DNA from 3 places in the Rhizobium sp. P2_G2 genome. Region 1 is predicted to be linked to each of the others. Evidence: predicted binding sites of a transcription regulator. Region 1 holds the regulator's gene; each other region holds the start of a gene.

The links. The regulator LexA, encoded in region 1, represses DNA repair genes until DNA is damaged. The targets are predictions, from matches to a motif close to TGTTCNNNNTGTGTTCNG.
Region 2: the regulator LexA is predicted to act here: its motif matches at 1,179-1,196, upstream of AC1D06_RS11315 (DNA recombination protein RmuC).
Region 3: the regulator LexA is predicted to act here: its motif matches at 1,429-1,446, upstream of AC1D06_RS16715 (ATP-dependent helicase).

Annotation. Positions count from the first base shown of each region.
Region 1 is NZ_JBFUFF010000062.1:38,359-41,634, forward strand. Features, by position in the region: gene glmU (bifunctional UDP-N-acetylglucosamine diphosphorylase/glucosamine-1-phosphate N-acetyltransferase GlmU) at 1-1,344, shown strand, start outside; gene lexA (transcriptional repressor LexA) at 1,399-2,118, opposite strand; gene AC1D06_RS29380 (helix-turn-helix domain-containing protein) at 2,451-2,987, opposite strand; partial or broken gene AC1D06_RS29385 (hypothetical protein) at 3,264-3,276, shown strand, end outside.
Region 2 is NZ_JBFUFF010000011.1:2,584-17,496, reverse strand. Features, by position in the region: gene AC1D06_RS11330 (PIN domain-containing protein) at 1-252, opposite strand, end outside; gene AC1D06_RS11325 (FitA-like ribbon-helix-helix domain-containing protein) at 249-536, opposite strand; gene def (peptide deformylase) at 603-1,115, opposite strand; gene AC1D06_RS11315 (DNA recombination protein RmuC) at 1,250-2,458, shown strand; gene AC1D06_RS11310 (ribokinase) at 2,503-3,402, shown strand; gene AC1D06_RS11305 (methyl-accepting chemotaxis protein) at 3,597-5,828, shown strand; gene AC1D06_RS11300 (nucleoside hydrolase) at 5,932-6,876, opposite strand; gene AC1D06_RS11295 (Hsp20 family protein) at 7,058-7,489, shown strand; gene AC1D06_RS11290 (BQ00720 family protein) at 7,542-7,799, shown strand; gene AC1D06_RS11285 (hypothetical protein) at 7,911-8,168, shown strand; gene AC1D06_RS11280 (alpha/beta fold hydrolase) at 8,275-9,084, shown strand; gene trmB (tRNA (guanosine(46)-N7)-methyltransferase TrmB) at 9,101-9,832, opposite strand; gene metK (methionine adenosyltransferase) at 9,829-11,094, opposite strand; gene AC1D06_RS11265 (helix-turn-helix domain-containing protein) at 11,601-12,023, opposite strand; gene lnt (apolipoprotein N-acyltransferase) at 12,170-13,768, opposite strand; gene AC1D06_RS11255 (mannose-1-phosphate guanylyltransferase/mannose-6-phosphate isomerase) at 14,033-14,913, shown strand, end outside.
Region 3 is NZ_JBFUFF010000020.1:50,631-55,790, reverse strand. Features, by position in the region: gene AC1D06_RS16715 (ATP-dependent helicase) at 1-1,388, opposite strand, end outside; gene AC1D06_RS16710 (efflux RND transporter periplasmic adaptor subunit) at 1,567-2,754, shown strand; gene AC1D06_RS16705 (efflux RND transporter permease subunit) at 2,751-5,160, shown strand, end outside.

The DNA of each region.
Region 1 (3,276 bases):
CTGGCAGTGGTGCTGGCGGCAGGCGAGAGCAAGCGGATGAACTCCGCCAAGTCGAAGGTGCTGCACACGATCGGCAACCTGCCGATGATCTCGCACGTGATGCTGGCGCTCGGCCGCAGCGGTGCTGACTGCATCGCGCTGGTCGTTGGCCGCGATGCGGAGCCGGTCGTGGCCGCAGCGTCCGGGTCCGGTATCGAGGTCCGCGCCTTTGAACAGGCCGAGCGGCTCGGCACAGGCCACGCTGTGCTGGCGGCGCGCGGCGAAATCGAAAAGGACTACGATCAGATCCTGGTCGCCTATGGCGACGGGCCTCTGATCGAACCCGCACCGCTGATCGAAGCGCTGGAGAAAGTGCGCGCCGGCTATGATGTCGCGGTCGTCGGCTTCGAAACCGACAAACCCACGGGCTATGGACGCCTGCTTACCAAGGACGGCGAGCTCGTCGCCATCCGCGAGGAAAAGGACGCGACAGAGGCCGAGCGGAAGGTCACCTTCTGCAATAGCGGCATCATGGCGATCGATGGCCGCAAGGCTTTGTCGCTGCTGACGAAAATCACCAATAACAATGTCAAGGGCGAGTATTACGTCACCGACATCATCGAAATCCTCCACCGCGAAGGCGGCAGGGCGGCGACGGTCGAAGCGCCGAGCGACATGGTTGCCGGCTGCAACAACCGGGCGGAACTCGCCGAACTCGAAGCGATCTGGCAGAAGAAGCGCCGTCATCAGTTGATGCTCTCGGGCGTGACGATGATCGCGCCGGAAACCGTCTTCCTGTCGCATGACACGCGGATCGGCCGCGACACTGTGATCGAACCGAATGTCTGGTTCGGTCCCGGCGTCACCGTCGATAGTGACGTCGTCATCCACGCCTTCTCGCATATCGAGGGCGCCCATATTGCGCCAGGCGCAAGCGTTGGTCCGTACGCACGGCTGCGGCCTGGCGCAGACCTGGGCGAAAAGGCCAAGGTTGGCAATTTCTGCGAAGTGAAGAATGCCGCGATCGGCGAGGGCGCCAAGGTCAATCATCTGAGCTATATCGGCGATGCCATCATCGGCGCGCGGGCGAATATCGGCGCCGGCACGATCACCTGCAATTATGATGGCTTCAACAAGTTCGAAACCCGGATCGGCGCCGACGCATTCATCGGCTCGAACAGTGCACTTGTCGCACCGGTGACGATCGGGGCAGGGGCGCTGACCGCCTCCGGCAGCGTGATCACCGAGGATGTTCCGGATGGCGCCGCCGGCTTCGGCCGCGCCCGTCAGGTCAACAAGGAGGGCTATGCGATCGCGATCATGGCGCGCAACAAAGCGCTCAAGGAATCAAAGAAGAAGAAATGATATTAAGCCGACGCAGGCGAGGCTGCTCGCCGCGCGTCAACCGATCGCCGCTTGTCAGTGATAGCGGCGGATGAGTCCGACCAGCTTGCCCTGGACCTTGACGCGATCCGGCCCGAAGATGCGAGTTTCGTAAGCCGGATTCGCGGCCTCAAGCGCAATGGAAGCCCCTTTGCGGCGGAAGCGCTTGAGCGTCGCTTCCTCGTCGTCGACGAGCGCTACGACGATGTCGCCCGGGCTCGCCGTGCTGCCGTTGCGGATGATCACCGTGTCGCCATCGAGGATGCCGGCCTCGATCATCGAATCGCCTTTGACCTCGAGCGCATAATGTTCGCCGCTGCCGAGCATGCCGGCCGGGACGGAAATATCGTGGGTGATGTTCTGGATCGCCGAAATCGGCACACCGGCGGCGATGCGGCCCATAACAGGGATTGCCACCGCTTCACCGGAGTTCTCGTTGGCTGCCGGCTTCGGCGCGGGCGCCGGCTGCACCTTGCCGAGCGAGCCTTCGATGACGCTTGGATTGAAACCCTTCTGCGGCGGCTTGATGCTCGGCGAATAGGCCTCGGGCAGCTTGATGACTTCGAGCGCCCGGGCACGGTTGGGAAGCCGGCGAATGAAACCACGCTCCTCCAATGCCGTGATCAACCGGTGGATGCCGGACTTCGAGGCCAAATCGAGCGCATCCTTCATCTCATCGAACGAAGGGGGCACGCCGGACTCCTTCATCCGCTCATGGATGAACAGTAGAAGTTCCTGTTGTTTTCTCGTCAGCATGGACGTCCCCTTGGGAATCGTGAAACAAATCTCGAACAAACACTATATGTTCCATGTATGTTCCGCAAGGGTTTTAAATATGGTTAACGCGTGGAGGCGCGAAAGATATTTCGGAATGGCTGTCAGAGCTATTCTGGAATGAAAATGGCAACGCACCTTTGTTTTCAAAGGATAATTCGCGGAAAAATAGTGTTACCAATCGCCAGATTGAGCAACACCAAATTCTTCATTCCAGGATAAATATTAAGTCATTGTTTTAAATTAGTTTATTGAGCAACTAGCGGAATTGGTGAACGGAGCATTCTGGCGATTGAGCAACAGATTGAGCAACCCTAGATAATACGCTCGTCCTCCCACCACGGCGGAGGCGGAGCATCGAATTCACCTACGGCATACTCGGTGACCAGTGCTTTGTAGATGTCCTGAGGCTTGATCAAACCGGATTTCAGCCATTTGTCCCGAGATGCCTTGATCCGAGTTACGTACTCACCGACCCAAATGTGGATCGTCGCTAGTTGGTCATCCGTCAACCCGCCAGCAAGCCTCCGGTCGGGTTCGGACTTGGAGTTTGCAAGCTCGTGACGCGTTGCGAGCAATGCTAGCCAGAGATCTTCCTTGTCAATCTCAAGGGGTTTGTCAGTAAGACCGTGTCGCCCGACCGTTTTGGGCTCTCCGCTGCCCGACATCAACCAGTCTAGGGAAACTGTACCTCCAGAGAGCATTTCGGATAGGTATTTTGCTGGCACTGACGCCCGGCGCCTCCATGCCGCAATGGTACTTCTTGATACCCCGAGATAGTCGGCAAGCTCTTGATCCTGCTTGAGATTCAATGCCTGCTTTGCTCTCGCGATTATACCGACGACATCCATGGTGCACAAAATGTCACTTTTCTGTTTGACTAGTGACAAAATGTAACTTACATATTGTCACATGACTAATGTGCACAGGGCGATTTGCAATGCAAGTGGCTGAACGATTTGATTATCCCACGGTGCGCGCCGCCTTTATCATTCGCGGTACCTCTTTTTCCCGCTGGTGCTTAGAAAACGGCGTCTCCAGGGCGTGGGCAATCGCGGTCTTGAACGGAGAACAAGACGGTCCCGCCGCGCGCGCTCTGCGCGCAAGAATAGTGGAGGCCGCTTGCTGTGAGCGGGACTA
Region 2 (14,913 bases), on a different contig from region 1:
AGCTGCTGCTTCCGGACCAAGCGGCAAAATCCTGGCCACAAAACGTTTGCTGATTAGAGACTCGGTTGCATCCAGCAAGCGCGACGACCTATTACGCAGGAAAATCCGCTCGGCGCCGAACCACATTTCCATCACGCTGGTCGCCGTTAGAAAATGCTCTGACTGATCGCCACGTCTCAGCCAGCCAAGGACCGCAGGGTCTATAGCCGCCTTGATCAACTCGGAAGCGACATTGGTGTCAAGGACGATCATTCGAAGTCTTCGGGTCCCGGTGACCTGGATTCTTCCCTCCAGGCATCGATCGCATCCATCATCTCCTGATGTTCGTCATCGCCGAGCAAGGCATCGGCAAAAGTTCGCCGGAATTGCATATAGGGGTCGTCATCGATCGGGGATCTGTTCTCTTTCTCCACGGCCAGGCCTTTCCTAAGAATATGTTTTGTCTCCTCGGAAAGACTCCGCCCGCTGGCCTTCGCAAGTGCTTGAAGATCTTTTTTCAAGCCTTCAGAAACATTCCGGATCAGAAGATCACTCAAGGTGCGCCTCCTATGATATCACTGATATCATAGTGTGTTGCCGCTCCGGAATCAATGAACCCGGGCTCACGCCCGCATCTTGGCGGCCTTGGTGAATTTGCGGATCACCATTTCGCGCTTCAGCCGGGAAATATGGTCGATGAATAGGACGCCGTTCAGATGGTCGATCTCGTGTTGCAGGCAGGTGGCGAGCACGCCCTCGGCGTCGACCATCTGCTCTTTGCCCTGGAGGTCGATATGCTTGACGCTGATTCTCGCCGGCCGTTCCACTTCGGCGTAGTAATCCGGAATGGACAGGCAGCCTTCCTCATAGATCGAGCGGTCGTCCGAAACCGCCAAAATCTCCGGATTGATGAAAATCTGCGGCTTCTTGTCCTCGCCTTCCTTGGAAAGATCGATGACCAGCATGCGCTTCGGCACGCCAACCTGAATGGCGGCCAGCCCGATGCCGGGCGCGTCATACATGGTCGCCAGCATGTCGTCGGCGAGGCTACGAATATCGTCGTTCACCTGCTCGATCTTGGTCGAGACCTGGCGCAGGACAGGGTCGGGAAGAATGATCAATGGTCTGATGGTCATATCCCCTCCTTATTACAGGCCGAAAACTCTTGCAATATATCTGTAACCGGCTACACAGGGCTATGTTCTCGTTTTGATCTGTTGTCTGCGTGCGAATCTGCTATGGTTTGCCCATGACAACGCAAAGTGCTCTGATGAACACGCCTCTCATGACGATCGCCAACATCCCTGTGACGCTGGGCATGATGCTGTCCGGCGGCGCGCTTGTCATCCTGCTCGTTCTGCTGGCTCTGTTTTTCGCATGGCGCTCAGCCAGCCGCAGGGCAGAACTGGAGGGCGAGGAAGTACGGTTCCGCGCAGTCGAAGCCGAAGCGCGCCTGGCTGAAATCCTTCGGGCGCAGAGCGAGATGCAGGGCCGCATTGCGGCGATGACCGATGTTTTTGGCAGGCGCCAGAATGAATTCAACCAGGCGATCAACCAGCGCATCGACGGCATGACGCATCGCCTCGGTCAGACCATGACCGAACAGACACGGTCGACGCATGAAAATTTGCGTCATCTGCAGGAGCGACTGGCGGTCATCGACACGGCGCAGAACAATATCCAGGCCTTGGCCAAGGATGTCGTCGGCCTGCAGGCGATCCTGTCCAACAAGCAGACACGCGGCGCCTTTGGCCAGTCGCGTATGGAGACCATCGTCGCCGACGGCCTGCCGATGGGCGCCTACGAATTCCAGGCGACGCTTTCCAACGGTGTGCGCCCCGATTGTCTCGTCAAAATGCCCAATGGCCAGCCGTCGCTGGTCATCGACGCCAAATTCCCGCTCGAAGCCTGGAATGCGATCCGCGACGGTGGGCCTGAAGCGATCAAGGCGGCCGGCCAGCAGTTCCGCCGCGACATGGACGTCCACATCCGGGACATTTCCGAAAAATATCTGATCCGCGGCGAGACGCAGGACACCGCCTTCATGTTCGTGCCGTCGGAATCGATCTTCGCCGAAATCCACGAGAATTTCGAGGTGATCGTGCAGAGGGCGCATAAGGCGCGGGTGGTGATCGTCTCGCCCTCGCTGTTGATGCTCTCCATCCAGGTGATCCAGTCGGTCCTTAAGGATCAGCGCATGCGCGAGCAGGCACATTTGATCCAGGGCGAGGTGATCCGGCTGATGGAGGACCTTGGCAGGCTCGACGACCGCGTGCGCAAGCTGCAATCGCATTTCCTCGCCGCGCAGAAGGATGTCGAGCAGATCGTCACTTCGTCCGACAAGCTGGTGAAACGCGGCGAGAAGATCGAAGCCATGGAGTTCGAGGCGAGTGAACCGATCGGGGCTCAGGCCACCGCCGGCCGTTCCGTCGAGAGCCGGACCGGGCAGTTGAAGCTGAGGGTGGTTGACGAAGACTGAGATTCCCTGCGAGATGCGCATGGGAGAAATTTCAGGACCTTGCCATGATCACCGTTCTCGGCTCCATCAATATGGACCTCATCGCCACCGTGTCGCGGTTGCCCAAGCCGGGCGAAACGGTTGCCGGCAGCAATTTCGTCACAGCACCCGGCGGCAAGGGTGCCAACCAGGCGCTCGCAGCGCGCCGTGCCGGCGCTGAAGTCGCGATGGCCGGCGCATGCGGCGAGGACGAGTTTGCCGTGCCGGCGCTGACCTATCTCCGCTATGACGGCGTCAGCCTCGACCGGGTCAAATCCGCCTCCACGGCCACCGGCGTGGCGCTGATCTTCGTCGGCGGCGATGGCGAGAACGTCATCGCTATCGTTCCCGGCGCCAACGGCACGGTCACCACCGAGGATGCGAAGGCGGCGGTGGCAGCGATGAACCGCAACGACATCCTGATGCTGCAGATGGAGATTCCGCCGGCAGCCATCGAGGCAGGCCTGTTGGCGGCACGGGAAAAGGGCGTGACCACGGTCGTCAACATCGCCCCGATCACGCCGGATGCCCGGCGTCTGGCGCAACTCGCCACCATCGTCATCGCCAACGAGACCGAGTTTGAGCTGTTTGCCGGCCGTAGCGGGCTCAGCGACGAGGCACGGGAAGCCGAGATGCTGAGGATCAACAAGGACCATCGCCAGACCATCATCGTCACGCTCGGTGCGGACGGTGTCGTGGCGGCGCGCGAGGGCAAGATCGTTCGGGCCAGGGGGCTGGAGATCGAGCCGGTCGACACGGTCGGGGCAGGGGATACGTTCTGCGGCTATTTCGCCGCCGGGCTCGATCGCGGCCTGAAATTCGAGACCGCGCTGCGGCGCGCGGCTGTCGCCGGCTCGCTTGCCTGCACGAAGGCCGGTGCGCAGCCGTCGATCCCGGTAGCGCACGAAGTCGAGGGGCGTCTGTAGGGCCGCTTGCTGCATTGCGGCAAGTCGCTGGAGAACTGCGTCAAAACGGCCGAATCAGGGCTAATTGTTCGTATACGGTTTTCCGCTAATTTAACGTTTTGCAGATAATCAGAGGGCAATGCCGGATCCCGGCATCGGCCGCGAGACATGTCGGCGGCCGGTGATTGTCGCCACTCACTCTCTCTGAGGCTTTTATGCGCATGCTTGCTCCGAAATCCCTGGCCACGAAACTGCTGCTTGTCACCGGCAGCACGGTCGCCATTCTTCTGCTCGGCTCCAGCTTTTTCCAGATCTCGCAGACGCGCGACCGCGTGCAGTCTCTGATCTCGGCCCAGGCGGAAACCGAAGCCAAATCGATTGCCTCCTCGGTGGCGGCGGATGTCGGCGCGCTTGCCAGCGCGGCCCGCACGATGGCGGGCGTCATTTCCCACGGCCACGAAATGGGCAATCTCGACCGCAAGGCGGTCATCGCCGTCCTCAAGACCAATCTCGAACAGCAGCCGTCGGCTTTCGGCTCCTGGTTCGCCGAAGCGCCGAAGGCTTTCGATACGTTGCAGGACACGGCGAAAAACAAGTTGGAGCTCGGCGGCAACAAGAAGGGCATCTTCGATCCCTACTGGACGAAGGGCGAGAACGATGAGGCGACCTTCAGCACCTTCGATGAGGATTACGGCGCCGAATGGTATGCGACATCCGCGAATGCGCTGAAGGGCTCGATCACCAAGCCTTATGAGGCCAATGTGCGCGACGGCAAGGTGGCAATGAGCTCGATCAGCTATCCGGTGATCGAGAAGGGCAAGCTCGTCGGTGTCACCGGCGTGGACGTGTCGCTGACCATGCTTGCCAAGAGCCTTTCGACGCTGACCCCGTTCGGCACCGGCAAAGTGATGTTGTTGTCGCAGGACGGCAAATGGCTGGTCGGCCCGACCGCTGCCCAGATGATGAAGGCCTATGATGGCGCCGAGCCCGGCAAGATCAAGGAAACGCTCGACAGCGGCCAGGCGCTTTCCATTCCCGACCTCAAGAACGCCAATGGCGAAGCCTTCAGCCGCCTCGTCTACCCGTTCAAGCTACCCGATCTCAATGTCAGCTGGGTCCTGTTGATCGATGTTCCCGAGGCGGCGCTGGCCGGTCCGGTGCAGGACCAGACGATGATGATGGTCGTCGCCGGTCTGGTTCTGCTCGTCGCGGTGCTCGGCGGCCTGTGGTTGGCGGCCCGCAAGTTCGTGCAGAAGCCGATCGAAGCGCTGATTGCCGATGTCGGCAAGCTGAGCTCGGGCGACTATGACGCCGTCGTCTCCGGCCAGGCCAACCGGGACGAAACCGGCGCCGTGGCGCGCGCGCTGGAAGGTTTCCGCCACAAGCTCGCCGACTCCGTGCGCATCGAGCAAGAGGCCGGCCGTGCCCGCCAGGCGAGCGAGTCCGAGCGTCAGCAGAACGAAAGCGAACGCGCCGAAGGCGTCCGCACCCAGCAGTTCATCGTCGCCGAAGTTGGCCGCGCGCTGGAAAAACTGTCGAGCGGCGATCTCGCCTTCCGCATCGACGCGGATTTCCCGGGCGAATATCGCAGCCTGAAGTGCAATTTCAACAGCGCGCTCGAAAGCCTCGAAGAGACCGTCCGCATGGTCAACTCCGCCGTCGTCGCCATCGGCAACGGCACCGGCGAAATCAGTGCCAGCGCCAATGATCTCTCCAAGCGCACGGAACAGCAGGCGGCCCAGCTCGAAGAGACGGCGGCTGCGCTCAACGAGCTCACCGAGCAGGTGCATTCGAGCGCCGAGAATGCCAAGACGGCAGCCAATGCCGTGCAGAGCGCCAGCGATGACGCGGAGAAATCCGGCAATATCGTCCAGCGCGCCATCCAGGCGATGCAGGGCATCGAAAAATCATCGGGCCAGATCACCAACATTATCAGCGTGATCGACGAAATCGCCTTCCAGACCAATCTGCTGGCGCTCAACGCCGGTGTCGAAGCCGCCCGCGCCGGCGAGGCCGGCAAGGGTTTTGCGGTCGTTGCCCAGGAAGTGCGTGAACTCGCCCAGCGTTCTGCCACCGCCGCCAAGGAGATCAAGGCGCTGATCAGCACGTCCGAAGCGCAGGTCAACGACGGTGTCAGCCTCGTCGCCCAGACCGGCGAGACGCTGCAGGCGATCGCCTCGCAGGTCATGCAGATCAATGGGCTGATCCGGATGATCTCGGTCTCGGCCAACGAACAGGCCACTGGCCTGCGCGAGATGAACTCGGCTATGCATCACATGGACCAGGTCACCCAGCAGAATGCAGCCATGGTCGAGGAGACCACCGCGGCTTCGATGTCGCTCAGCGACGAGGCGACGAACCTGCGCACGCTCGTTGGCCGGTTCCGGACCTCCGAGCCGGTTGGCACGCATCACCTGCGGGCCATGGCTGGCCGTATGCGGGCCTGATCCGAGTTGCGCCGCCCGCTCCCCGGGGGCGGCGCCCTCAAGCTTTTTTAACTATTGCGTCAAGCGATCCTGAGGCCCTCCTGGCTCTGCTCGTCCGGCTGCATCACAGCCGTGACACACGCTCCGTCAGCAGGTCGAAGAACCCCTGCGCATCAATATCCTTCAGCACGAGCGCATTCTTCGGCCGGTCGGTGACGCGCCACCAGTCGACCACGGTCATGCCGAGCGTCAGTTCGGAATTCACCTCGATCTCGACATTGCAGTCGCGTCCGGCGAACAGGTCCGGCTTCAGCAGGTAGGCGATGACTGTCGGGTCGTGCAGCGGCCCGCCATCGGAGCCGTATTTCTCGATGTCGAAGCGCTCGAAGAAATCGAGCATCTGCGCCAGCGCCACCGCTGCACGGCTGCCGATGGCGCGGATCTTCTCGATGCGCGATTTCAGCGTCAGCACCTTGTGCGTCAGGTCGAGCGGGATCATCACCAAAGGCGCGCCGCACTTGAAGACGATCTCGGCGGCCTCCGGGTCGACATAGATGTTGAATTCAGCCGCGGGCGTGATGTTGCCGACCTCGAAATAGGCCCCGCCCATCATCACGATTTGCTGGATCCGGCCGGCAATGTCGGGCGCGCGCACCAGTGCAGTCGCGACATTGGTAAGCGGGCCGAGGGTGCAGAGCGTCACCGTTCCCGCGGGCTCGCGACGCAGCGTTTCGATGATGAAATCCACCCCGTTCTGGGCCTGCAGCGGCATGGTCGGCTCGAACAGTTCCGGGCCATCGAGGCCGGTCTGGCCATGGACGTGCTCGGCCGAGACCGGATTGCGCTTGAGTGGCCGGTCGGTCCCGGCAAACACTTTGACATCCGGCCGCCCGGCGAACTCGCAGACGATGCGGGCATTGGTCGATGTGCGCTGCACCGAGACATTGCCGGCCAGCGTCGTGATCCCCAGCACATCGAGTTCTTCCGGCGAGCCGAGCGCCAGCATGATAGCGGCAGCGTCATCCTGGCCGGGGTCTGTGTCGATAATGATCTTGCGCAGCACAGCCATGTTTTGAAAACCTCGTCTGATTCTAATGCCTTGCCGGTAAATTGCTGGCGACTATGGTCTGGCGCTGCGGCATGCGCAAGCGTCTTGCAAGTCTTTCGCATTCGCACCATATACGGGGAACCGGAGTGCTTCCTTATGAAGGCTCGGTGATTGTCGCTTGCAGCCAAGGACATGGATTGAGATGACCCGAGTTACGCCCTTTGCCAGCCCGCTTCTGCTGGGCTTCGATGCGATGGAAAAGACGCTGGAGCGTCTTGCCAAGAGCAACGATGGTTATCCGCCCTACAATATCGAAAGGCTGAAGGCCGAACCTGAGCTCGGAGAACCCGAGCGGCTCAGGATCACGCTTGCGGTTGCCGGTTTTGCCGATGAAGACCTCGATGTCACCACGGAAGAAAACCAGCTCCTCATCCGCGGCCGCCAGTCCGACCAGGGCGAAAGGGAATATCTTCACCGCGGCATTGCCTCACGCCAATTCCAACGCTGCTTCGTGCTGGCCGACGGGATGAAGGTGACCGGCGCAATCCTCAAGAACGGATTGCTGTCTGTCGATCTCATTCGGCCCGAGCCAGAGAAGATGGTGAGAAAAATTAACATTTCCGTTTCAGAGTAACGAAGCGGGGAGATTCCCCGTGCGTCTACCGAAATGAAGTAGGAGGCATGACATGACCGCGAGAGCTAGTCTCGACCGTTTGACCCGCAACGAATTCGAGCATCTGGGAGCCGGCAAGCTCGGCTATATCCGCAAGATGCGTTCCGAGGACGTTTCGCGCGTGTTCCCTGAAGCGCCGGCGCTCAATCCGGGTATTGACCTCTGGGCCCTGTTCGGCGCCGATGGCACCCCGATTCTGCTGACCGACAACCGCTCGTCGACCTATTTCAAGGCCGCCGAGGACGATCTGACGACGGTAGCGCTGCATTAAGCGCATTGCCATCTGGCTTCTGTTCGGGCGGAACGCACGGAAGTCTCGGCCGTTCCGAAAAGGCTGCAGCAGATGCGCAGAATACCGCCATTCAAGCTGCAGTTCGTGCCGTTGAACGAAGAGGCCGCCAGCCTGCCCGGATTCGAATGGGCGGGTGGTGATATCGGCGAAAGAAGCAAGCTCGGCGGAGAGCCTGACTTCATCCAGGGCGATGAGACACCTGTCTGCCCGCTTTGCCGCAGCAAAATGACTTTCTATGCGCAACTTGATTCGGTCAGCGATGACGTCATGCTGGCGGACTGCGGCATGATCTATGTGTTTGCCTGTTTTGATTGCCTGGAAACAGCAGCGATCTTGCAAAGCCATTGACGGTAGTGTCGCTGCCTCCCCGAAAATCAGATAGGGAAGGCATATGCTGCCGTTGCGCTCCGGCCTCAGATGACCAAGGCGCGATAACATCGGGGGATCGGCTTCCATGGCATTTCGCGACGACGATCTTGAAATCTTTGAAAAATCCGGCCCGACGCCGCTGCCACATGGCGGGCTGCACGGCTATGTCGAGCGTGAAGGCGCGCGGATCTGGTATATATCCTTCGGCACCGGCCCGGCCGTCATCCTGCTGCACGGGGGTAATGGTAATGCCGGCAACTGGGGCTACCAAGTCACGTCTCTGATCGAGGCCGGTTACAACACCATCCTGATCGACAGCCGCGGCCACGGCAGAAGCACGCGTGACAACCGGCCCTATTCCTACGTTTTGATGGGCGACGATGTCTTGGCAGTGATGGACGCCTTGCAGGTGCGATCGGCCGCGATTGTTGGCTGGAGCGACGGGGCCTGCACCGGTCTCGTCCTTGCCCACAGGCATCCGGGTCGCATTGCTGGCGTCTTCTATTTCGCCTGCAACATGGACAATTCAGGCACGCTGCCGTTCGAAATGACCCCGCTGATCGGTCGCTGTCTCTCCCGTCACAAACAGGACTATGCGGCTTTGTCGCCCACGCCGGACGGTTTCGATGCGATGATGCAGGCCGTCGGCGCGATGCAGAGCACCCAGCCGAACTATTCGGCAGCTGATCTGGCGGAAATCCGTGTGCCGGTGACGGTCGTGCAGGCCGAGCGGGACGAATTTATCCGGCACGAGCATGCCGAATATCTTGCGGGGGCCATTGCCGGCGCGAAGTTCAAGCTCCTGAAGGACGTCAGCCATTTCGCGCCGGTGCAGAGGCCAGACGAATTTACCAAGGCAATTCTGGACTTCCTGGAAACGATATTCCCCGGCTGATGTGGCAGACCGAGATTCACCGCTTCCTGAACGTCAGGTAGGCGGAGGAACGCCCCTCGCGCCGGGCCTTTGCCTCATAGCGCGTGCTCGGCCAATCCGGATAGGGCGCCAGCCAATCGCTGGCGTTCTTCGCCACCCATTCAAATCCGCCATGACGATCGACATGCTGCAGCGTCCAGTTGACATAGGTGTCGATGTCGGAAGCGAAGCAGAACAGGCCACCAGACTTCAGCACCCGATGGAAGCGCTTGAGGTTGACATTCGAGACGAACCGTCGCTTCCAGTGCCGCTTCTTCGGCCAGGGATCGGGATAGAGCAGGTCGATCTGGTCCACCGATGCCTCCGGCAGCCAGTCTAGCACCACTGTCGCATCATCATCATGGACGCGGATATTTTTCAGGTCGAGCGCTTCGACCTTCCCCAGCAGCTTTGCCATGGAATTGACGAAGGGCTCGACGCCGATAAAGCCGGTCGAGGGCGATCCGGTCGCGCGGTGCACCAGATGTTCGCCGCCGCCAAAGCCGATTTCCAACCGGATCGTGTCGACAGGCACCGGGTAGAGCGAGGCGAGATCGGATGGCGCCGGGTTCCTGAGATCGAGCCTCAGCCCGGCAAGCCCCTCGCCCATCAGCTTCGACTGATGTTCGCGCAGCGCCTTGCCTTTGCGGCGACCGAAAAACGCTTCGGTGGAGCGCGATTTCCGCACTCCACCGAGATTGTCTTCAGAATGTTCGTCGTCCTGGCTCACGCCGCCAGCGCTTCCTTGAGCGACTTGACGAGGTCGACCTTTTCCCAGGAGAACGAGCCGTCGCGGCCGGCCTTGCGGCCGAAATGGCCGTAGGACGACGTCTTGGCATAGATCGGCTTGTTGAGGTTGAGGTGCCGGCGGATGCCCGACGGCGACAGGTCGATCACCTTGCGGATCGCCGCCTCGACCTGGTCCTCGGTGACCTTCTTGCCGGTGCCGTGCAGATCGACATAGATCGACAGCGGCTGGGCGACGCCGATGGCGTAGGAAAGCTGGATCGTGCACTTCTCGGCAAGGCCGGCCGCCACGACGTTCTTGGCAAGGTAGCGGGCGACATAGGCTGCCGAACGGTCGACCTTGGTCGTGTCCTTGCCGGAGAACGCACCGCCGCCATGCGGGGCAGCACCGCCATACGTGTCGACGATGATCTTGCGGCCGGTCAGGCCGGCGTCGCCGTCCGGACCACCGATGACGAACTTGCCGGTCGGGTTGATGTACCAGTTGGCGTCCTTGGCGATCGGCAGGTCGCCGAGGGCCTGGCGGATATAGGGCTCGACGACCGAGCGGACCTTCTGCGAATCCCAGTTCGCATCGAGATGCTGGGTCGACAGCACGATCGAGGTGACCTCGGCCGGCTTGCCGTCGGCATAGCGGACGGTGACCTGGCTCTTGGCGTCGGGGCCGAGCTTGCCGGCATCGCCTTCGCCCTTGCGGCGGGCTTCGGAGAGCAGTTGCAGGATGCGATGCGCATAGTAGATCGGCGCCGGCATCAGGTCGGGCGTCTCGTTGCAGGCATAACCGAACATGATGCCCTGGTCGCCCGCGCCTTCTTCGCCCTGCTGGTCGGAGGCGTTGTCGACGCCCTGGGCGATGTCGGCGGACTGCGGATGCAGGAGCACGTCGATCTTGGCGGTCTTCCAATGGAAGCCGGACTGTTCGTAGCCGATGTCGCGAATGGCCTTACGCGCCGCGGATTTGAACTTCGAGGGGTTGATCAGCGGATGGCCGGCCGCGTCATGCATGACCGCGCCGCCCTTGTCCTTCTTGAGTAGCGTGTCGGGGACGCGCACTTCACCGGCAATAACGACACGATTGGTGGTGGCAAGCGTCTCGCAGGCGATGCGGACCGTCCAGGGATCGACACCCGTCTTCGCCGCTTCGCGGTAGACCAGATCGACGATTTCATCGGAGATACGGTCGCAAACCTTGTCCGGATGACCTTCCGAAACCGATTCGCTGGTGAAAAGATAGCTGGAACGCATTCGGGAATTCCCCTCAATGAAAAGACCGACGCATGTCTAGTGAGTTCGTCGTCAAAAGACAAGCGCAGAAAGACATAAATATATCCTTATATGCGCCGATTTCCTGCAAAAAATGCGGCTTTTTGGCCACTTCAGACATCCAATTGGCAAGCGCCTTCATCGCCGGTGTCGGTACGCGGAGCTTGAGCCGCGTGAGCTGACAGCTGCCGTTGGAGATATTTGCGGGAAATGGCTGCACGATGGCGCCAGCTGCCCTCGGGATGCCAGGGCAATATCGATCGCACGCGACCGCTCGCCTGGTTTGTCGGCTGGGGGTAAAAAGGGCAATTGGGAAATTGTCTACGCGCGGCTGCGCATCGGCACAAAGAATCCAACAGTCTCCCGAGCCTGTTGCTCGGAAGCGATTTCCTGAAGGAATTGCCGGATCTCGTAAAGAAATAGGCGGCGTCAGCTGCCCGGTTGCGAGCCCGTTGCCATAGGGCTCGCAATCGCTGCGATGAGGCGGGTTATTCGGCCTCGGCGTCGGCGGCGAGCGCTTTGACGAGATCGACGATCTTACGGCGGACCTTCTGGTCGTTGATCTTGACGAAGGCGCGATTGAGCTGCAAGCCTTCGGAAGACGACAGGAAATCCACGACATAGTTGGAAGAGGAGGCTTCGGCCATGCCAGCAGGCGTGTTGGCAGGGTTGCCGTCGGGCGCGTCCTCGAAGAAGAAGGAAACAGGCACGTTGAGAATAGTAGAGATCGCCTGCAGGCGGCTCGCACCAACGCGGTTCGTACCCTTCTCGTACTTCTGAATCTGCTGGAATGTGATGCCAAGGGCTTCCCCAAGCTTTTCCTGGCTCATTCCAAGCATAGTACGGCGAAGGCGGATCCGACTGCCCACGTGGATGTCGATGGGGTTCGGTTTTTTCTTGTTTTCGATCATTTTCGTTTCCTGTTGATAGGGACCGCGCGAGCCTGTGTTCGGATCGTTGAAGATCGCAAACGCAGCGTTGCATGACGCCATACAGCGCTGTTTCACTCCCGCGCGGACGGTTCGCAAAATCACTATGCATTTTTAGGGGTTTTTGGTCAATTCGTATTAAATATAAAACTCATGCGCGCAAAAAATGCAATCAATAGCGCCAAAGCTTCCAACAACCCGAAGTACAGTGTCCTGCTTGCGCTGTCCGAAATCGGAACAATTTTGCCCGGCAAAGGCACATCGATGTAACCTTTCGCCTGAAAGTTCAGCCCTAAAATGATTTGGCCGCGGGCATCGATAACGGCGGAAATGCCGCTATTCGAGTTGCGAATCACCGGCAGGCCCGTCTCGACGGCGCGCAGCCGCGCCTGAAAGAAGTGCTGCCATGGCCCCGGCGTGTAGCCGAACCAACCGTCATTGGTGATATTGACGATGGCGTCGGCTTTTTCCGCAATTTCAGCCGTTTCATCCGGGAAGATGACCTCATAGCAGACGAGCGGCAGAAGTTTGGTGCCGTCGGGCATGACCAGAAGCTGATGCTGCGCCGCGGCGCTGTAGCCACCCGGGATCTGGGCCGCGATCGATTTCAGGCCGATCCTGTTCCAGAAATTTTCCAGCGGCAGATATTCGCCAAACGGCACGAGATGCACCTTGTCGGCGGCGCCGATGATCTGTCCCTGGGAATCGATGACATAGACGGAATTGTAATAGCGCGGCGCCTGAGTTGCTCCGTCATTTTCCATGCGGACGGCGCCGGCGATCATGATCTGACCGTCCTCGAGCACATCGGCGATCCTGACCAACGCATCGGGGTTCTGCGTCAGGATGAAGGGGATCGAGGTTTCCGGCCAGACGATATAGTCGGGACGACGGCTGTCCTTGGCGGCCGCAGCCTTGGTCAGCGTAAGATGCTCCTCGAAAATGGCGATACGCTGGCTGTCGTCGAGCTTGGCCGACTGGTCGATCACCGGCTGGACAAGGCGGACGATATGGGGATGTTCGGGCGCCTTGGCCGGCTCGGCGATATTGAGCGCATAAAAGCCGTAACCGAGATGGGCGCCGAACAGGAGAACCGCGATCGTCATCCCGATGCCGGCGCCGCGGCCGGTCGCGATCAATGCGGGCGTGGCGAAAACCAGCACCGCTAACATGTTCATCGAATGGCTGCCGACCACGGCCAGCGACTGCATCATCAGCGGAAAGGGCATCATGCCCTGGCCGATCACATTCCAGGGAAAGCCGGTCAGCAGCATGCCGCGCAGCCATTCGACCAGCCCGAACGCCGCGGCCAGTGCCAGGATGCGGCCATAACCATCGACCCAGAACAGGCGGGCAAGGGCAGTCGCCAGGCCGTAATAGATTGCCAGAACGGCCGGCAGGCCAAGCACAGCCAGCGGCAGCGCCCAGGCGAATTCGTCGGCTTCGACGAGGAGTGAACTGCCGGTCCACCATAGTCCTGCGACGAAATAGCCCAGCCCGAAAGCCCAGCCGGTGACGAAAGCGGGCAGCATGCGGGCGACAACCATGCGGTCCGGATCGCCCGAAGCGCCATCGAGCAGCCATACGAGGATCGAAAGGGAGATGAAGCCCACGACAAAAATGCCGAACGGCGGCAGCATCAGGGCGGCGAAGGCGCCGCTGAGCAAGGCGATCAAGAGCCGTTTCCAGCCCGAACTCAGCGTCACATACGCCGCAAGCCGCTCCATGCCGCCCTTCCCACTATCGCGAATCACCCGGTGGGGCGGAGTTTTGCAGGAATTCAGGCCGTTTGTCGCCAAATCTCCGGCAGCACCTTGAGCCGGGCTTAACCATGATTGCAGTCACGATAGCAACGCATTGTATCGTGAAGCTTGCCGGCTATCGAATAGGCATTGATCGCACCCGGCAATCGCGATACGCGGATTTGCATGTGGCGGCTCCGGTTTCGCGCCTGGGCCGCCGGTCAGGTCAGGTATTTTGGAGAACAGCAAATGACGAACAGCCTCATCGTCCCGGTCATTCTCGCCGGCGGCAAGGGTACGCGGCTCTGGCCGATGTCGCGCAGCGCCCGGCCCAAGCAGTTCCTTGAACTGACCGGCGATCTCAGCCTGTTCCAGCTGACGCTGAAGCGGCTCGATGATCCCAGCCGCTACGACAAGCCGATCGTGGTCACCAATTCGGAATATCGCTTCCTCGTCGCCGAACAGGCACAGGAGGCGGGCATCGAACTCGCGGCCGTCGTTCTGGAGCCGATTGCTCGCAACACCGCAGCGGCAATTGCCGCCGCATCGCTGATCGCCGCCAAGGACGGGCCGCGCCTGGTCCATGTGCTCGCCTCCGACCACAATATTCGTGTCGATGCCGCTTATGTAAAAGCGATCGACACCGCCGCCGCGGCGGCAAGGGCAGGGCGGCTCGCGACCTTCGGCATCACGCCGACCGCGCCGGCGACCGGTTTCGGCTATGTCGAGGCCGGCGAGGCCGAGCCGAGCGGCGCCCACCATGTCAAGCGTTTCGTCGAGAAGCCGAACGAAGAGCGCGCCCGCGAAATGATCGCTCAGGGCAATTACTACTGGAACTCCGGCATGTTCCTGTTCGATTCTGAAGTCTTCCTGTCCGAATGCCGCATGCTCGCCCCGGCAGTTCTCGATGCCGCCGAGGCGGCCGTCGCGGTGGCCAAGTCCGACCTCGATTTCACCCGCCTTGGCGAGAAGGAGTTTTCCCAGTCGCCGGATATATCGGTCGATTATGCCATTTTCGAAAAAACCACGCTGGCTTCGGTCGTGCCCTCGCCGATCCAATGGTCTGACCTGGGCGCCTGGGATGCGGTCTGGAAGGAAAGCGAATGCGATGCCGACGGCAATGTCACTCG
Region 3 (5,160 bases), on a different contig from region 1:
TCGCGCATCTGGAAGGAGGCGCGCACCAGGATCGACATGTCGTTGAGCTTGAAACCCTTGCGCTGGAGCTGCTCGATCTCCTCGCCGATGGCGCGGGCTTCTTCCTCTGAATCCCAGGAGGCGTGCACCTGCACCTTGTCGTCGTCGGGATCGGCGGAGTCGGTGAACAGCGTCTTGCCGAGCCGGCCTTCATTGTGGGCGATCAGGTGGCCGGAGGCGCCGAGGATATGGGCGGTGGAGCGATAGTTGCGCTCCAGGCGAACGACGGTGGCGCCCGGAAAATCCTTTTCGAAGCGCAGGATATTGTCGACGTCGGCGCCGCGCCAGCCGTAGATCGCCTGATCGTCATCGCCGACGCAACAAATATTAATTTGTTGCGATTCTTTTGCGCTCACGCTGTCGCCGCTATCGCGGCTGCGCTCCGCGGGGGCGGGCGAAACGTCGCCCGGCCAGCTACCGCTGGCTCGGCCTTCGGCCGGCTGTGCCTTACCTACAGGCTGGTCTTTCCGCTTCGGCCGCTGGGCCAGCAACCGCAGCCACAGATACTGCGCCGTGTTGGTGTCCTGATACTCATCGACGAGAATGTAGCGGAAACGGCCCTGATAGTCCGCCAAAATATCCGGATTGTTGCGGAGAATGCGGATCGGGTGCAGCAGCAGGTCGCCGAAATCGCAGGCGTTGAGTGTCAGCAGGCGGTTCTGGTAGGCGGCGTAGAGTTCGCGGCCCTTGCCGTTGCCGAAGGAGCGGGCGTCGCCTTCCGGGATCTGGCTCGGGTCAAAACCCTTGTTCTTCCAGTTGTCGATCATCAGCGCGAATTGCCGCGCCGGCCAGCGCTTGTCGTCGAGGCCTTCGGCCTGGATCAACTGCTTGAGCAGTCGGTTGACATCGTCGGTGTCGAGAATGGTGAAATCCGACCTCAGCGACACGAGCTCGGCATGCCGGCGTAGGAATTTGACGCCGATCGAATGGAAGGTGCCGAGCCATGGCATGCCCTCGACGGCTTCGCCGGCCAGCTTGCCGATGCGCTCGCGCATTTCGCGCGCCGCCTTGTTGGTGAAGGTGACGGCGAGGATCTGGCTGGGGTAGGCGCGGCCGGTGGCGAGGATATGGGCGATGCGGGTGGTCAGCACGCGCGTCTTGCCGGTGCCGGCGCCGGCCAGCACCAGGACGGGGCCATCGAGCGTTTCGACGGCGCGCAGCTGTTCCGGGTTCAGGCCCTCGAGATAGGATGGCTTTTGGACGGAGCCTTGACGCACGGCGAGCGCACGGGCGGCCAGGCCGCCGCCGGGCTTGTCCGTCGCTGTCGGCTTCTCCGGCTTTCGTGGCGCATGCGCTGCTTTGGGCGCAGGCTCCTCGTCGAAGAAGGGGATGTCATCAAAGCCGCTCATCTTGCCTCCCATGCCCGATTCGGCGATTTTTGGCAAAGGCCGGTCACGATTTGTTCACAGAGCACGTTCACAACTACATTACAATTCGTCCATGTGACAAATGCCAACTTGCCCCATGCAAACTAATCAAAGATAAGCATTGATGGGGGAGAATCCATGGCGCGCCCGGAGACCCTTGATGCGCATCCTGACCCAACTCTTGACCGGCCTGGTTTTCTTCGTCGTCGGCGCGCTCATCCTCATGCACTACATGCCGGGTTCGGCGCCTTTTGCCCGCAAGCTCGGCGTACCGGAAAACATCGTAGCGTTGGTGGGCCGCGAGGCGCCGACCGCTAAGCCGGGCGACAAGAGCCACCGCGGCGGACTGAACGGCCAGTTGACGGTCGTGGTCAAGCCATCCAGGACCGGCGAGGTCGCCGACCGGCTGAATGCCATTGGCGATGGGGTTGCGGTACGCTCGGTGGCAGTGACGCCGCTGGTGCCGGGTCAGGTCGCCGAGGTGCTGGTCAAGCCGGGCCAGAAGGTCAATGCCGGCGATGTCATCGCCAAGCTCGATGACGATATCGAGAAGATCGCCGTGCAATCGGCCAAAGTGGCGCTTGAAGCGGCGCAGAATACGCTCAGCCGCAACCAGAATGTCGAGAAGATCATTTCGCGCGCCAATCTCCAGGATGCGCAGACGGCGGTGCAGACGGCGCGGCTCAATCTGTCGATGGCTGAGCTCAATCTCTATCGCCGCGACATCCGCTCGCCGGTGTCAGGCATTGCCGGCATCGTCAATATCGACGTCGGCGCCTATGTGACGGTGTCGACGCCTGTTGTCACCATCGACGACCGTTCGACGCTGCTGGTCGACTTCTGGGTGCCGGAACGGTTTACCGGTCTGGTCAAGATCGGCCAGGCGGTCGAGGCCGATCCGATCGCCAGCCAGAAGACCTATGCCGGCAAGATCCAGGCGATCGACAACCGCATAGACGTGGCGAGCCGCACCCTACATCTCAGGGCCGAAGTGCCGAATGAGAATGACGAGCTGCGTGCCGGCCAATCCTTCGAAATGGTGATGCAGATGCCCGGCGACACCTGGCCGTCGGTCGATCCGCTCGCCATCCAGTGGGACAGCAACGGGTCCTTCGTCTGGCGCGTCGGCAAGGACAGCAAGGTCGAGAAAGTGCCGGCTGTCGTCATCCAGCGGAATTCCGACAGCGTGCTCGTGCAGGGCAAGATCAATCCGGGCGACCGGATCGTCACCGAGGGGCTGCAGCGGCTGCGCAACGGGCTCGAGGTCAAGCTCTACGACGAAAAGGACGGCAAGAACGATCCCAACAAGGTCGCAGAGGCGGACCAGACCAAGGCGGCGAGCCCATGAAAGCTGCCTCCACGGTCCAGAGGGCGTTTTCCGCCTCGCTGTTCGTGCGCCGGCCGATCCTCGCCTTCGTGCTCAACGCGTTGATCGTTGTCGCCGGCCTTGCCGCTTTCCGCGGCATCGAGGTGCGCGAACTGCCCTCCGTCGACCGGCCGATCGTCACAGTCCGCAGCCTGCTGACCGGCGCCTCGCCCGAGACCATGGACCGTGAGGTGACGGATGTGATCGAGGGCGGCGTGGCGCGCGTCACCGGCCTCAAGGCGATGCATTCGACCTCGGCTTTCGGCACCAGCAAGGTGACGCTCGAATTTTCCGATTCCACCGATCTTGCCACCGCCGCCGCCGATGTGCGCGATGCGCTGAGCCGCGTCAGCAACAATCTGCCCCTCAACATGGACGCGCCGCAGATCGTCAAGGCCGACGCGGACTCGGACCCGGTGATCCGGCTCGCGGTGACGTCGACCGTGATGAAGGCCGAGGACCTGACGGCCTATATCCAGGACAGTATCGAGTCACGGCTGGCCTCCGTCGATGGCGTCGCCGACGTGCAGTATTTCGGCGACAAGAAGAAGGCGTTTCGCGTCGATATCGACCAGGCCAAGCTTGCCAGCCGCGGGCTGACCATTGCCGACCTGAAGGACGCGCTTTCCACCGCAGCCCTCGACGTGCCGGCCGGCTCGATCGAAAGCCCACAGACCAATATCGTCGTGCGCGCCACATCGGACCTGACGACGCCCGAGCAGTTTGCGGCGATGATCATCAATGGCAAGGTCAGGCTCGGCGATGTCGCCACCGTGTCGCTCGGCGCGGAGGAGGGCACGTCGACGATGCGCTCCAACAGCATTGCCGGCGTGGGCTTGGGCATTATCCGCCAGGCGCAATCCAACACGCTCGACATTTCGCGCGGCGTCCGCGCCATGGTCGCCGAATTGCAGAAAACCATGCCGAAGGGCATGGAAATCCGCGTCACCAGCGACGATGCCAATTTCATCCGCGGCGCGATCGAGGAAGTGGTGGCGTCGCTGATCCTTGCCGTCATCATCGTGGTGGCGGTCATCTTCCTGTTTCTCAGGAGTTTCACCGCGACCCTGATCCCGACGATCACCATGCCGGTGGCACTGATCGGTGCGCTGGCGGCCATCTATCTCGCCGGCTTTTCGGTCAATATCCTGACATTGCTCGCTATTGTGCTGGCGACAGGCATGGTTGTCGACGATGCCATCGTCGTGCTCGAAAACATCGTCCGCCATCGCGCCGAAGGCATGGGGCCGCGAGCAGCGGCCGTGCTCGGCACGACGCAGGTGTTCTTCGCCGTGGTGGCGACGACGATCACGCTTGCGGCCGTGTTCGTGCCGCTTGCCTTCCTGCCCGGCCAGGCCGGCGGTCTGTTTCGCGAATTCGGCTTTACTCTGGCTGTCTCCGTGCTGCTTTCGGGCCTGGTGGCGCTGACGCTCTGCCCGATGCTCGCCTCGCGCATGCTCGGCCGGCATGATGTCGAGGAGCATGGTGGGCTGCTCGGACTATTCGGCACCGGTTTTGCCAAGCTTTATGAAAAGACGCTCGCCGTCGTGCTCGCGGTGCCGGGCATGGTGGTTGCCGCGGCTGTGCTGATCTCGTTTGCCGCGGTCGTGGTGTTCTTCTCGCTCGGCCAGGAACTGACGCCTCGGGAAGATCGCGCCACGATCATGATCCGGGCGCAATCGGCGCAGGGCTCCAGCCTCGAATATACCCAGGACCAGCTCGCCAAGGTCGAAGAGCAGTTGCAGCCGCTGATCGACGGCGGCGAGATCCAGAACATCTTCACCATCAGCGGCCAGAACGGCCAGGCCAACCAGGGCATGATCATCCTGACCCTTGCGCCATGGGAAAAGCGCGTCCGTTCGCAGGCAGACATTTCGGCCGATGTGCGCAAGGCGCTGCTGGTGGCACCGGCGCTGCAGGCCAATATCGTCCAGCCCAACAGCCTCGGCATTCGCGGCGCCGGCAGCGGCCTCAACTTTGCGCTTCTCGGCAATGACTATGACCTGCTCTATACCAATGCGGCGAAGATGATCGATGCGCTGAACGCCAGCGGCAAGTTCGACCTCGTGCGGCTCGACGCCGACCCGACGCAGGCGCAGATCTCGATCAATATCGACCGCGAGCGCGCGGCCGATGTCGGCATCAACATTGCCGGCCTGGCGGATGCACTGCAGGCGCTGCTTGCCGGCACCTCGATCGGCACCGTCTATCTCGATGGCCGTTCCGTCGACATCATGCTGGTGTCGACCAACAATCCGATCGATGACCCGCAGGACCTGCAAAACATCTTCCTGAAGACCAAGGACGGCAAGTTCGTGCCGATGTCGACGGTCGCCTCGCTTACTGAACGGTCGATCCCGCCGCAGCTGGCGCGCGAGCAGCAGACGC